2 regions of the Streptomyces sp. NPDC002776 genome follow, and region 1 is predicted to be linked to the other one. Evidence: riboswitches for the same ligand, from Rfam matches in the RefSeq annotation. Region 1 holds a riboswitch; the other holds the start of a gene.

Evidence for each region. Region 1 has a riboswitch for glycine ahead of gcvT (glycine cleavage system aminomethyltransferase GcvT). Riboswitches for the same ligand answer to the same signal wherever they lie in the genome.
Region 2: another riboswitch for glycine. It lies ahead of gcvP (aminomethyl-transferring glycine dehydrogenase); the one in region 1 lies ahead of gcvT (glycine cleavage system aminomethyltransferase GcvT).

What each region holds. Positions count from the first base shown of each region.
Region 1 is NZ_JBSFVG010000010.1:267,164-274,152, reverse strand. It holds gene ACWD11_RS21875 (L-serine ammonia-lyase) at 1-1,205, opposite strand, end outside; gene glyA (serine hydroxymethyltransferase) at 1,266-2,531, opposite strand; gene gcvH (glycine cleavage system protein GcvH) at 2,546-2,923, opposite strand; gene gcvT (glycine cleavage system aminomethyltransferase GcvT) at 3,022-4,140, opposite strand; glycine riboswitch at 4,178-4,286, opposite strand; glycine riboswitch at 4,287-4,382, opposite strand; gene ACWD11_RS21855 (AAA family ATPase) at 4,558-5,226, shown strand; gene ACWD11_RS21850 (enhanced serine sensitivity protein SseB) at 5,294-6,085, shown strand; gene ACWD11_RS21845 (enhanced serine sensitivity protein SseB C-terminal domain-containing protein) at 6,253-6,989, shown strand, end outside.
Region 2 is NZ_JBSFVG010000011.1:7,661-14,649, reverse strand. It holds gene gcvP (aminomethyl-transferring glycine dehydrogenase) at 1-2,664, opposite strand, end outside; glycine riboswitch at 2,838-2,934, opposite strand; gene ACWD11_RS22055 (PRC-barrel domain-containing protein) at 3,048-3,422, shown strand; gene ACWD11_RS22050 (DNA polymerase IV) at 4,347-5,744, opposite strand; gene ACWD11_RS22045 (MerR family transcriptional regulator) at 5,829-6,512, opposite strand; gene ACWD11_RS22040 (bifunctional nuclease family protein) at 6,718-6,989, opposite strand, start outside.

The sequences.
Region 1 (6,989 bases):
ACCGCGGCCATGCCGTTGCGCTCGATGCACGGGATCTGGACCAGGCCGCCGACCGGGTCGCAGGTCAGGCCCAGGTTGTGCTCCATGCCGATCTCGGCCGCGTTCTCCACCTGCTCCGGGGAGCCGCCCAGCACCTCCGCGAGGGCTCCCGCCGCCATCGAGCAGGCCGAGCCCACCTCGCCCTGGCAGCCGACCTCGGCGCCGGAGATGGAGGCGTTCTCCTTGAAGAGCATGCCGATCGCGCCGGCGGCGAGCAGGAACCGGACCACGCCGTCCTCGTCCGCGCCCGGCACGAAGTTGATGTAGTAGTGCAGGACCGAGGGGATGATGCCCGCGGCGCCGTTCGTCGGGGCCGTGACCACCCGCCCGCCCGCCGCGTTCTCCTCGTTCACCGCCATCGCGTAGAGCGTGAGCCACTCCATCGCGTGCGCCAGCGGGTCCCCCTCGGCCCGCAGCTGGCGCGCCGACACCGCGGCCCTGCGGCGCACCCGCAGCCCGCCCGGCAGGATCCCCTCCCGGGACATGCCGCGCGCCACGCACGCCTGCATCACCCGCCAGATCTCCAGCAGGCCCGCGCGGATCTCCTCCTCCGTGCGCCAGGCCCGCTCGTTCTCCAGCATCAGCGAGGAGATCGAAAGACCCGTCTCCTTCGTCAGCCGCAGCAGCTCGTCACCGGTGCGGAAGGGGTACTTCAGCACCGTGTCGTCGAGCTTGATCCGGTCGGCGCCCACCGCCTCCTCGTCCACGACGAAGCCGCCGCCGACCGAGTAGTACGTCTTCGCGATCAGCTCGGCGCCCTGGGCGTCGTACGCCCGGATCGTCATGCCGTTCGCGTGGTACGGCAGCGCCTCGCGCCGGTGCAGCACCAGGTCGTCGTCGAAGGAGAACGCGATCTCGTGCTCGCCCAGCAGCGACAGCCGCCCCGTGGACTTGATCGACTCGACCCGCTCGTCCGCGCCCTCCACGTCCACCGTGCGCGGCGAGGCCCCCTCCAGCCCGAGCAGCACCGCCTTCGGCGTGCCGTGGCCGTGCCCGGTCGCGCCCAGGGAGCCGTACAGCTCGCAGCGGACCGAGGTGACGCCCTCCAGCAGCCCTTCGTTGCGCACGCGGCGGGCGAACATGCGGGCCGCACGCATCGGGCCGACCGTGTGGGAGCTCGACGGGCCGATGCCGATCGAGAACAGGTCGAAGACCGAGATGGCCACGGGAACTCCTCCAAAAAAGGGTGGGGGCACACGTCCTCGGGTGCCCCCACCAGGGAACTACTACTTGCTCAGGCCGGGGTACAGCGGGTGCTTGTCGGCCAGGGCCCGGACCCGGGCCTTCAGCGCCTCCGCGTCGTAGGACGGCTTCAGCGCCTGTGCGATCACGTCCGCGACCTCGGCGAAGTCCTCGGCGGTGAAGCCGCGGGTGGCCAGGGCGGGCGTGCCGATCCGCAGACCGGAGGTGACCATCGGCGGACGCGGGTCGTTCGGGACGGCGTTGCGGTTGACCGTGATCCCGACCTCGTGGAGGCGGTCCTCGGCCTGCTGTCCGTCCAGCTCGGACTCGCGCAGGTCCACCAGGAGCAGGTGGACGTCGGTGCCGCCGGACAGGACGTTGACCCCGGCCCCGCGGGCGTCGGCCGCCGTGAGCCGCTCGGCGAGGATGCGCGCTCCCTCCACCGTACGCCGCTGCCGCTCCTTGAAGTCCTCCGAGGCGGCGACCTTGAAGGAGACCGCCTTGGCCGCGATCACGTGCTCCAGGGGACCGCCCTGGAAGCCGGGGAAGACGGCGGAGTTCAGCTTCTTCGCGAACTCCTTGCCCCGGGCGAGGATGATGCCGCCGCGCGGACCGCCCAGGGTCTTGTGGGTGGTGGAGGTCACGACATCGGCGTACGGCACCGGGTTCGGGTGCAGCCCCGCGGCCACCAGGCCGGCGAAGTGCGCCATGTCGACCCACAGGTACGCCTCGACCTCGTCGGCGATCCGGCGGAACTCCGCGAAGTCCAGCTGGCGCGGGTACGCCGACCAGCCGGCGATGATCACCTTGGGGCGGTGCTCCTTGGCGAGCCGCTCGACCTCGGCCATGTCGACCAGACCGGCGTCGTCGACGTGGTAGGCGACCACGTTGAACTGCTTGCCGGAGAAGTTCAGCCGCATCCCGTGGGTCAGATGGCCGCCGTGGGCCAGGTCCAGACCGAGGATGGTGTCGCCGGGCTGGGCCAGCGCGAACAGCGCGGCCTGGTTGGCGGAGGCACCGGAGTGCGGCTGGACGTTGGCGTACTCGGCGCCGAACAGCTCCTTGACCCGGTCGATGGCGATCTGCTCGGCCACGTCGACGTGCTCGCAGCCGCCGTAGTAGCGGCGGCCCGGGTAGCCCTCGGCGTACTTGTTGGTGAGGACCGAGCCCTGGGCCTCCATGACCGCGACCGGCGCGAAGTTCTCGGAGGCGATCATCTCCAGGGTGGACTGCTGGCGGTGCAGCTCGGCGTCGAGCGCGGCGGCCACGTCCGGGTCGAGCTCGTGCAGGGGCGTGTTCAGGACGGACATGCGTCTACGACTCCTCAGCCGGCGGAAAAGGCGGTGTACTCGTCGGCGGAGAGCAGGTCGGCCGGCTCCTCCGTCACGCGGACCTTGAACAGCCAGCCGCCCTCGAAGGGGGCCGAGTTCACCAGCGAGGGGTCGTTGACGACGTCCTCGTTGATCTCGGTGATCTCGCCGGCGACCGGGGAGTACAGGTCGCTGACCGACTTGGTGGACTCCAGCTCGCCGCAGGACTCGCCCGCGGCCACCGTGGAGCCGACCTCGGGGAGCTGGGCGAAGACGACGTCACCGAGCGCGTTGGCCGCGTACTCCGTGATGCCGACCGTCGAGACGCCGTCCTCGGCGACCGACAGCCACTCGTGCTCCTTGCTGTAGCGCAGCTGCTGGGGGTTGCTCATGGCCTGAATTCTCCTGTACGCGGGGGAGTGCTGATGAAGGGGGGACTGCAGAAGGCGCGCGTGACCAGCGCAAAGGTGTCCGGGGTCACGCCCGGTGGCTACTTCCGGCGCTTGTAGAAGGGCAGCGCCACGACCTCGTACGGCTCGTGGGTGCCCCGGATGTCCACGCCGACGCCGGCCGTGCCGGGCGCCGCGTGCGCGGCGTCGACGTAGGCCATGGCGATCGGCTTGCCCAGCGTGGGGGAGGGGGCGCCGGAGGTGACCTCGCCGATGACCTGGCCGTCGGCGACGACCTGGTACCCGGCGCGCGGGATGCGGCGGCCCTCGGCGATCAGGCCGACCAGGACCCGCGGCGGGTTGCTCTCCGCGCGCTCGGCGGCCTCGGTGAGCGCCTCGCGCCCCACGAAGTCACCCTCCTTCTCGAACTTGACCACCCGGCCGAGACCGGCGTCGAAGGGGGTCAGCGAGGTGGTGAGCTCATGGCCGTACAGCGGCATGCCCGCCTCCAGCCGCAGGGTGTCCCGGCAGGACAGGCCGCACGGGATCAGGCCGACGGGCGCGCCCGCCTCGGTGAGCGCCTGCCACAGCTTCTCGGCGTCGGCGGGCGCCACGAACAGCTCGAAGCCGTCCTCGCCGGTGTAGCCGGTGCGCGCGATCAGCGCCGGGACGCCCGCGACGGTGCCGGGGAGCCCGGCGTAGTACTTCAGGCCGTCGAGGTCGGCGTCGGTGAGCGAGCCGAGGATGCCGGGGGACTCCGGGCCCTGCACCGCGATCAGCGCGTAGGCGTCCCGGTCGTCGCGCACCTCGGCGTCGAAGCCGGCGGAACGATCCGCCAGCGCGTCCAGCACGATCTGGGCGTTGGAGGCGTTGGCGACGACCATGTACTCGGTCTCGGCGAGCCGGTAGACGATCAGGTCGTCGAGGATGCCGCCGTCGGCCCGGCAGATCATGGTGTAGCGGGCGCGGCCGACGCCGACGGAGGCGATGTTGCCGACGAGGGCGTAGTTCAGCAGCCGGGCGGCCTCCGGGCCGGTCACGGTGATCTCGCCCATGTGGGAGAGGTCGAAGAGGCCGGCCTTGGTGCGCACGGCGGTGTGCTCGTCGCGCTCGGAGCCGTAACGCAGCGGCATGTCCCAGCCGGCGAAGTCGGTCATCGTCGCGCCCAGCGAGCGATGCAGGGCATCGAGGGCGGTACGGCGGGGTTCGGAACTGCTCATCGGACGGTCGTCTCCCAGGGCATGACGGCGAGGTCTTTCCTCCCCATCTGTCATCGGAACCTGAGAGGTTCGTCATGACCACGCGGGGCATGACTTGCACCTTGGGTGGGACCACCGGCAAAGGGCGGTCCGCTTTTCAGATGTGCCTCGCCCGCGCGGTAACGGGGCCTGAGAGATTCAAGGGAGGGACTTGCTCCTTCGGCGCCCCAGCTGAAGGCTGGGAACTCTCCCGCGCGGATTCGAACGGCCGGTATGCAGTTGGCGCGGCCATCATTGCATGACCGGGGCGTCCGTGGGCAGGCCGCTTCTGTAACCGGCTTGTGGCGGTACGCACACGAAAACGCGAGAGATCGCCCATTACCTTCTCTTTACGTTCAGTGGGGAGGGGAGATCCCGACCCGGAGGAGGACGATCACGGTGAACAGGACCACGGCGTACGCGACCACGTCGGGCCTGGCGCTGCCCGAGCAGCCCACGGCCCCGGCGCTCGAAGCCCGCGGCACGCTGCCCGCACCCGTCGTCCGCGACCTGCGCGCACGCGACGGCCGCAGCCCGCATGCCCTGCTCTTCGGGCCCCGGGACCTGGTCGTGATCACCGGCCTGCCGGGCAGCGGCAAGTCCACGCTGATGCGGCGGACCGTGAAGGGCCCGCGCATCGACTCCCAGGACACCCGCGACCGCTGGGACGCCCGGATGCCGGGCTTCCTGCCGTACGCGGTCTACCGGCCCCTGGTCCGGCTCGCGCACTACGCCGGGCTGTGGCGCGCGCTGCGCTCGGACCAGGGAGTCGTCGTCCACGACTGCGGCACCCAGGCCTGGGTGCGCGGCTGGCTGGCCCGCACCGCGCGGCGCCGCGGCGGCCTGCTGCATCTGCTGCTCCTGGACGTCACCCCGGACGAGGCGCTGGAGGGCCAGCGCGAGCGCGGGCGCGGTGTCTCGCGGTACGCCTTCCTGCGGCACCGCTCGGCGGCGGGCCGGCTGCTGCGCGCGGTGGAGCAGGGCGAGCTGCCCCCGGGCTGCGGTTCGGCGGTGCTGATCGACCGGCCGGCGGCGGGGGCGCTGCGGCGGATCGGCTTCACGGGCTGACCCGGGCGGCCGGGCAGGCGTTAGCCTTTTCAGCCACATCAGTGGTTCAGGGCAGGCGGTCAGACAGATGGACTTCCCGGCGGATCTCCCCGCGGACTTTCCGGCGCAGGCACACCCCCATCCGCACGGCGGATGGCCCGGCAACGAACTGGAGGAGGTGCTCTCCGCCTCCCTCGGCGTCCCCACGGCGGGCGGCCGGATCATCGAGGTCCTCGGCCGCAGCTTCCTGTGGGTCCCGCTGCCGTCCGGCGGCGGCCCGCACAGCGGCCCGCTGGACCTGCCCACGCTGGAGATCGAGGGCCAGGCCTATGTCCCGGTCTTCAGCTCCGAGGAACAGTTCCGCCAGGTCGTCGGCTCCCACATGTCGTACACGATCGCCCCGGCGGTGGAGTTCGCCCGCGGGCTGCCGCCGCAGGTGGGCATCGCGGTGAACCCGGACGGCATGGTGGGCATCCCCCTTCCGCCGCCGGCGGTGGCCGAGCTGTGCCGGGTGGGCCGCACCCCGCTGGACGGCCCGGCGAGCGGCGGCCGCGTCAAGCTGTACGAGCCGGACTGGCAGGACGACCCGGTCGACTTCCTGTCCGCCGCCTCCGCCGAGTTCGCGACGACCGGCGTGGTCACCACCGCCCGTCGCTGCCTGGCCGCCATCGAGACGGCGGACCCGGTGATGTTCATAGGGGTCGAACTCTCCGACTGGGAGGGCGACCTGCGCACGGCCCCGATGGACGCCCTGGGGCGGGCCCTGGGCAGGGTCCCGACCAAGTGGCCCGTCAACCTGATCCTCCTGGACATGGCGGCCCAGGACCCGGTGGCGATATGGATGCGGGAAAAAGTGCGGCCCTTCTACACGCGTGGTTAGTCGAGGGACACAAGGGGCGCGGGGCTGTGTCGATGTGCGCCTCCGCCGCGGGGCGCGACCGGCCACACGCAGCCCGCACTCGCACAACCGGAGCAAGTCCCGAGTCCGCAGGCGGGCTTAAGCTAGGCCCAAGGCTCGGTCGGAGAAAAGGTGAAGGGGCGGTACAGGTGAGCGCCAGCGGCATCGCGGCCGGGCAGGTCGAGCACATGCTGCGCCAGGTCACGCCCGGGCGGTACGACGCCTACGAGGCGCTGCTGCGCGCGCTCGCGACCCCGAACTCCGGCCAGATCTGGATGCTGCTGTGGCACGGCCAGGCCGGCTCCCCGGACGCCCAGTACGGGAACATGGAGGTCGACGGCTACGGCTACGCCCCCTGCGTGACCTCCGCCCAGGAACTCTCGGCCAGCGGCTGGAACCGCAGTTACGAGGTCGTCGACGGAGTCGACGTCGCCCGCACGCTGTACCCCGACCACTTCGGCCTCTGGCTGAACCCGCACGCCCCGGGCGGCGGCGTCGGCATCCCCTGGCTCGACCTGCGCCGGATCGCCACCGGTCTGGAGCGCCAGCCCGCGGGCCCGCTGCAGCTGTCCGAACCTGGCATCGAGATCCCGCACTTCTACGCCCTGCTCGCGCAGAACGCCCACCGCACCCCGGCCGTCCGCGCACTGCGCCGCGCCTGGGTGCAGCCCGCGCTCGGAGCGCCGTACCTCGCCATCGGCCTGGACGTGTACGACACCAGCCCGCCCGCCGTGGACTCGGTGCGCGCGATGATGCAGCAGTCCATCGGCGCCGTTCCGGACGGGCTGCCGGTCTCCACGGTGGCGATGTCCGACGAGTACGACCCGGTCGCGCTGTGGATGCGGGCGAACGCCCGCCCCTTCTACGACCGTGAGGCCCACGCGGC
Region 2 (6,989 bases), on a different contig from region 1:
GGAGCCGACCTTCTCGATCTCCCCGCGAATGGCGATCATCGCCTCGCAGAACCGGTCCAGCTCGATGAGGTCCTCGGACTCGGTCGGCTCGATCATCAGCGTGCCGGCCACCGGGAAGGACATCGTCGGCGCGTGGAAGCCGTAGTCGATGAGCCGCTTCGCGACGTCGTCGACGCTCACACCGGTCGCCTTGGTCAGCGGCCGCAGATCGATGATGCACTCGTGCGCGACGAGCCCGCCCGGGCCGGTGTACAGCACCGGGTAGTGCGGCTCGAGGCGCTTGGCGATGTAGTTCGCGCTGAGCACGGCGACCTGCGTGGCCCGCTTCAGCCCCTCGCCGCCCATGAGCCGGACGTACGACCACGAGATCGGCAGGATCCCCGCGGAACCCCACGGCGCCGCCGAGATCGGCCCGACACCCGTCTCGGGGCCGGCGCTCGGCTGCATCGGGTGGTTCGGCAGGTACGGCGCCAGGTGCGCCCGCACACCCACCGGGCCGACGCCCGGGCCACCGCCACCGTGCGGGATGCAGAAGGTCTTGTGCAGGTTCAGATGCGAGACGTCACCACCGAAGTGACCCGGCTTGGCCAGGCCCACCAGCGCGTTGAGGTTGGCGCCGTCGACGTAGACCTGCCCGCCCGCCTCGTGCACCTGCGCGCAGATGTCGGCCACGTGCTCCTCGAAGACGCCGTGCGTCGAGGGGTACGTGATCATCAGCACCGACAGCTCGTCGCGGTACTGCTCGATCTTCGCCCGCAGGTCCTCGACGTCGATCTCGCCGTCCTCGGCGGTCCGGACGACGACGACCTTCATGCCCGCCATCACGGCGCTGGCGGCGTTGGTGCCGTGCGCGGAGGACGGGATGAGGCAGATGGTGCGCTGCTCGTCGCCGTTGGCCCGGTGGTAGCCGCGGACGGCGAGCAGACCGGCCAGCTCACCCTGCGATCCGGCGTTCGGCTGGAGGCTGACCTTGTCGTACCCGGTGACCTCGGCGAGACGTTCCTCCAGCTCGCGGATGAGCGTGAGGTAACCCCCCGCCTGCTCCTCCGGCGCGAAGGGGTGCAGCTGCCCGAATTCGGGCCAGGTGACCGGCTCCATCTCGGTCGTCGCGTTGAGCTTCATCGTGCAGGAGCCCAGCGGGATCATGCCGCGGTCGAGCGCGTAGTCACGGTCGGCGAGGCGGCGCAGGTAGCGCAGCATCGCGGTCTCGGAGCGGTACTGGTGGAAGACCGGGTGGGCCAGGAACTCGTCCCCGCGCACCAGCGCCGCCGGCAACGCGTCCTCGGCCCGCGCGTCCAGCGCCTCGACGTCCCCGTCCACCCCGAAGGCGCTCCACACCGCGGTGAGCTGGGCCCGGCCGGTGGTCTCGTCGCAGGCGAGGGAGACGTGGTCGGCGTCGACCAGCCAGAGGTTCACGCCGTTCTCCCGCGCGGCCGCGACGACCTCGGCGGCCCGACCGGGTACCCGCACGGTGAGCGTGTCGAAGTAGGAGCCGTGCACGACCTCGACTCCGCCGGCGGTGAGCCCCGCGGCCAGGATCGAGGTGTACCGGTGGACCCGCCGGGCGATGCTCTTCAGCCCTTCGGGCCCGTGGTAGACGGCGTACATGCCGGCCATGACGGCGAGCAGCACCTGCGCCGTACAGATGTTGCTGGTCGCCTTCTCCCGGCGGATGTGCTGCTCACGCGTCTGCAGCGCGAGCCGGTAGGCCTTGTTGCCGTCGGCGTCCACGGACACCCCGACCAGCCGCCCGGGCAGGCTGCGCGCGAACTTCTCGTGCACGGCCATGTAACCGGCGTGCGGACCGCCGAAGCCCATCGGCACACCGAAGCGCTGCGTGGTGCCGATCGCGATGTCCGCGCCCAGCTCGCCGGGGGAGGTCAGCAGCGTCAGCGCGAGCAGATCGGCGGCGACGGTGACCAGCGCGCCGAGCTCATGGGCCTGCTCGATGACGGGCTTGATGTCCCGCACGGCACCGGAGGCGCCCGGGTACTGGATGAGCACGCCGTTGATCTCGCGCGAGGCGATGCCGTCCGGAATGCCCTCGCTCAGGTCGGCGACGACCACCTCGACGCCCGTGGGCTCGGCCCGCGTCTGGATCACGGCGATGGTCTGCGGAAGGGCGTCCGCGTCGATGAGGAACAGGCCCTTCTTGTTCTTGCCCATGCGCCGGGACAGCGCCATGGCCTCGGCAGCCGCCGTGCCCTCGTCGAGCAGTGAGGCACCGGAGGTGGGCAGCCCGGTGAGCTCGGCGACCATCGTCTGGAAGTTCAGCAGGGCCTCCAGGCGGCCCTGCGAGATCTCCGGCTGGTACGGCGTGTAGGCCGTGTACCAGGCCGGGTTCTCCATGACGTTGCGCAGGATGACCGGCGGGGTGAAGGTGCCGTAGTAGCCGAGCCCGATCATGGAGTCCAGCACCTGGTTGCGGTCGGCGAGGGTCCGCAGCTCGGCGAGCACCTCGGCCTCGGTCCGCGCACCCGGCAGGTCGAGGGCGTCGGCGTTCTTGATCACATCCGGCACCGCGGCGGCGGTGAGCTCGTCCAGCGAGCCGTAGCCGACCTGGGCGAGCATCTTGGCCCGAGCCTCATGATCAGGACCGATGTGACGCTGCTCGAAGGGGATCCCTTGCTCGAGCTCGGAGAGCGGAATGCGATAGGCGGTCATTGCGGAGGCCTCCTGGTCGACACGACCTTCGAGGGGCACCACGGCACGGGTACCCGGACGGCCTCCCCCTCTGTCATCTCAACCTGAGAGCTTCACCAGGGCATGAGGGCGCCCGGCTTTCACCGTCGGTGAGAGCGGAAGCCGTCGACACCCGCTCTGCTTTCCAGAGTGACCTCGTCCGTGCGGTACGTGGGCCTGAGAGATTCCGGGGAGGATTTGCTCCTTCGGCGCCTCCGGATGGTGTCCGGAGGACTCTCCCGCACGGGGTCAGCAGCCGCTGTCAGCCTACCAGCGAGGTCAACGCCCAGGCGTTCGAGTGGCCGCGCACCCGAATGTGCTCTTTCGTAGTGCTTACGGATGAGTTGCGACCAAGTGGAGGGCACGTGCAGACCGACATCGATCCGCGCAACCTGATCGGCCGCAAGGCGTTCGACCGCAACGGTACGAAGCTCGGCACCATCGACGAGGTCTACCTCGACGACGCCACCGGCGTACCGGAGTGGGCAGCCATACGAACGGGCCTGTTCAGCAGGGACGCCTTCGTCCCCCTGGAGCCCAGCGAACTGGTGGAGGGCGCCCTCCGCGTCCCTTTCGACCGCTCCCTGATCAAGGACGCCCCCGACTTCGGAGTAGGCCGCCACCTCTCCCCGGAACAGGAACTCCAGCTCTACCACCACTACGGCCTGGACCTGACCTCCCCCACACCCCCCGACTACGACTTCGGCAACTTGGCAGGCACAGAAGAAGCAGACACCTAAGCCCCCCACGTAGCCCCCGCAACGCGACCGCGCACCCGACACCCCTCGTGCCCCGCACCGACGCGCCCCCTGGCAGCCCCGGGATCTGGGCCTCCGCTCCCCTCCGCTCCCCGCAGCTAGGCGCCCGCGCCCGCGCCGCCCCGCAACTGCCTACCTGCACGCCCTCGCAGCGGAGCAGCCGCGTCCCTCGTGACCCAGGGTAGCCAGGCCGTCGTCGCGGATCCAGCGCTGCTCGGGCGCACCAGCTGGGTGACGACGTCCCCCGCCGCCCCGCAGCTGGGTACCCGCACCCCTCGCGCAGCCCCAGTGCTGGGCCTCCGCGTCCCTCCTATCCCCGCAGCTGAGCGACCGCGCCCCCGCCGCCCCGTAGCTGCACCTGCACGCCCTCGCAGCGGGACGGCCGCGCCCCTCCTGGCCCAGGGCAGCCAGGCTGTCGTCGCGGATCCAGCGCTGCTCGGGCGCACTAGCTGGGCGACCGCACCCCTCGCAGCCCCAGGGGCTGGGCCTCCGCGTCCCACCTCGCCCCGCAGCTGAGCGACCGTGCCACCACCGCCCCGTAGCCGCCTACCTGTCTGCCCTCACAGCGGGACGGCCGCATCCGTCGTAGCCCCCTAGCTGAGTGACCGCGGCCCCCGCCGCCCCGCAGCTGGGTGACCGCACTCCTCGCGCCCCTGGCTGCATGACCGCATGCCCATAGCTCCGAGTCGCGTGCCGTGTATCCCCTAACCCGCAGCCGCACATCCCTCAGCCTGTTGCCCACAGCCCTACAGCCCATCGCCCGCACAACCCCCGGCCCGCACCCCCAACCCGCCGCTGCGGGCAGTCGTGCCGCTGGGGCGGCACGGGTGGGCTGGGCCCCTCGGGTGAGGCACCCGGCCAACGCGGGCGAGTGCACCAACCCCCCACCAACACCGCCCCCGCCCCTCACGCCCGCACCTCATCCACAGCAACCCCCGGCCTCCGCGGCACCAACGGCAACGGCTCCGCAGGAACAAGCTCAGGATCATCGACCCGAAACGTCCGCACCCGCCCCGGCCCGGACTCCGGCGTCTCGAACCGCACAGTCACCCGCCCCACCCCACTCCCCTGCACCCACCCATGCCCGAACTCCGCATGCCGAACGTCATGCCCAGCAGCCCACCGCCGCTCCACAGCCGCCCCCACCTCCGCAGCCGCACCCACACCCCCGGCCTCGCCAACCTCGCCGGCCCCGTCCTCTCCCCCATCCTCCGCACCCCGACCCCGCTCCCCCGCGGCCTGCGCGAACAGATCCTCCTGCGTGTAGTCGGCAAGCCCACTGACCCCCACCCCCAGCAACCGCACACCCCCCGTCGTGTCCACCGACTCCAGCAACCGCCCCGCGGCCTCCCGCACGACCGCCGGATCATCCGTGGGCCCCCGCAACGTCTCGGACCGAGTCAGCGTGGAGAAGTCGTACCGCCGCACCTTCAGCACAATGGTCCGCCCGGACAACCCGGCCTCCCGCAACCGCCGCACACACCGATCCGCGAGCCGCTGCACCTCCAGCCCCACCCGCACCCGGTCATGGATGTCCACGTCATACGTGTCCTCCACGGACACCGACTTCGTCTCCCGCTCAGCCACCACCGGCCGCTCGTCCCGCGCCAGCGCCATGGCGTACAGCGCATGCCCGTGCGCCTTCCCCAGCATCCGCACGAGCTCGTCCTCGCCCGCCTCGGCCAGCTCCTCGACCGTGTGGATCCCGGCCCGCCGCAGATGATCCCCGGTGGCCGGCCCCACCCCCGGCAGGGTCCGCACCGGCATCGGCCCCAGCATCGCCCGCTCGGTCCCCGGCTCGATCACCACCAGACCGTCCGGTTTGGCCTGCTCGGAAGCGATCTTCGCGAGCATCTTGCACGCGGCGAGCCCCACGGACCCCGTCAGCCCGGTGACCGCCCGTATGTCCGCCCGCAGCTTCGCCCCCACCAGCCGCGCCGACGCCTCGTCCCAGGCCGCTCCCCCGGCCTCCAGGTCGACGAACGCCTCATCCAGACTCAACGGCTCCACCAGCGGCGACAGCGCCCTCAGCAGCGCCATCACCTGCTCACTGATCGACCGGTAGAACGCGAACCGCGGCACGAGATACGCGGCGTTCGGTGCGAGCCGCCGGGCCTGCGCCATCGGCATCGCCGAGTGCACCCCGAAGACCCGGGCCTCGTAGGACGCGGTGGCCACCACACCACGCGGCCCCAGCCCGCCCACGATGACCGCCTTCCCGCGCAGACTCGGCTTGGACGCCTGCTCCGCCGAGGCGAAGAAGGCATCCATGTCGAGATGCAGGATCGTGGGCGTGTTTCTCACATGTCCGATGCTGCCCTACGCCACTGACAATGCCCCCGAGCGGCCTCCACGCCGCCCCGCACAGCCCACACGGCGGAGCCGTCCTCAGACCGCCCGGTTCCGCCGCCGCGCCAGCTCGTCCGCCGGATTGGGGCCGACCAGCGTCTCCCCGGTGTCGATGCGCTCCCCGTGCAGCTGCGACAGCGCGCTCTCCACGTCCCGCCACACCACGCCGACGGCGATCCCGAAGACTCCCTGCCCGCTCTGGAGCAGCGCGTGGACCTCGTCGGGCGAGGTGCACTCGTAGACCGTGGCGCCGTCGCTCATCAGCGTCATGCGCTCCAGGTCACGAAAGCCCCGCTCTCGCAGGTGCTGCACCGCGGTGCGGATGTTCTGGAGCGAGACACCGGTGTCGAGGAACCGCTTGACGATCTTCAGGACGACGACGTCCCGGAAGCTGTACAGACGCTGCGTCCCCGACCCGTGCGCGGGCCGCACACTGGGCTCGACGAGCCCCGTACGGGCCCAGTAGTCCAGCTGCCGATAGGTGATGCCGGCCGCCGCGCAGGCCGTCGGGCCCCGGTAGCCGATCTGCTCGGACGTCATGGACGTCGCCCCTCCGCCGCTCGGCACGGCCGTCGGTCGCTGCGGGGCGCGGTCGGCCGCACCACCCGGCTGGGGGTATCCCCCGCCGGAGCGGAGTCGTGAGCTCGGGGGAGGGTACGGACCGCTCTCCCCGAGACCGCGTCCGGGGGCACCCCCAGCCGTACCGTCGCCGCTGCTTCTCACGCCGACCTCCGTCCTTGACCTGCCTTCTCGACGGTAGGCAGTCACCAGGGGTGCGTCAACGATCGCCACACTCGGCACGCCGAGTGATAATCACCCTAGGAGTGGTTTCCCGTACCCCACCGCGGGGAAAGGCTAGCCGAATGCGCTCGGAGCGGGCCGCAGGACGCTCTCACTCGCCGCTGGCAATTGCCGGGAACCGGACGTCTCACTGGCTGCTCGTGCCGAAATCCTCGGGCGAGATCTGGTCGAGGAACTCGCGGAACTTCTCCACCTCGTCCTCCTGCTCGTCCGGAATCGCGATCCCCGCGTCGTCCAGCACGCCGTCACTGCCGTAGATCGGCGTTCCGGTGCGCAGGGCCAGTGCTATGGCGTCGGAGGGACGCGCGCTCACCTCGACGCCGCTGGCGAAGACCAGCTCGGCGTAGAAGACGCCGTCACGCAGGTCCGTGATGCGCACTTCGGTGAGCTCCTGGCCGA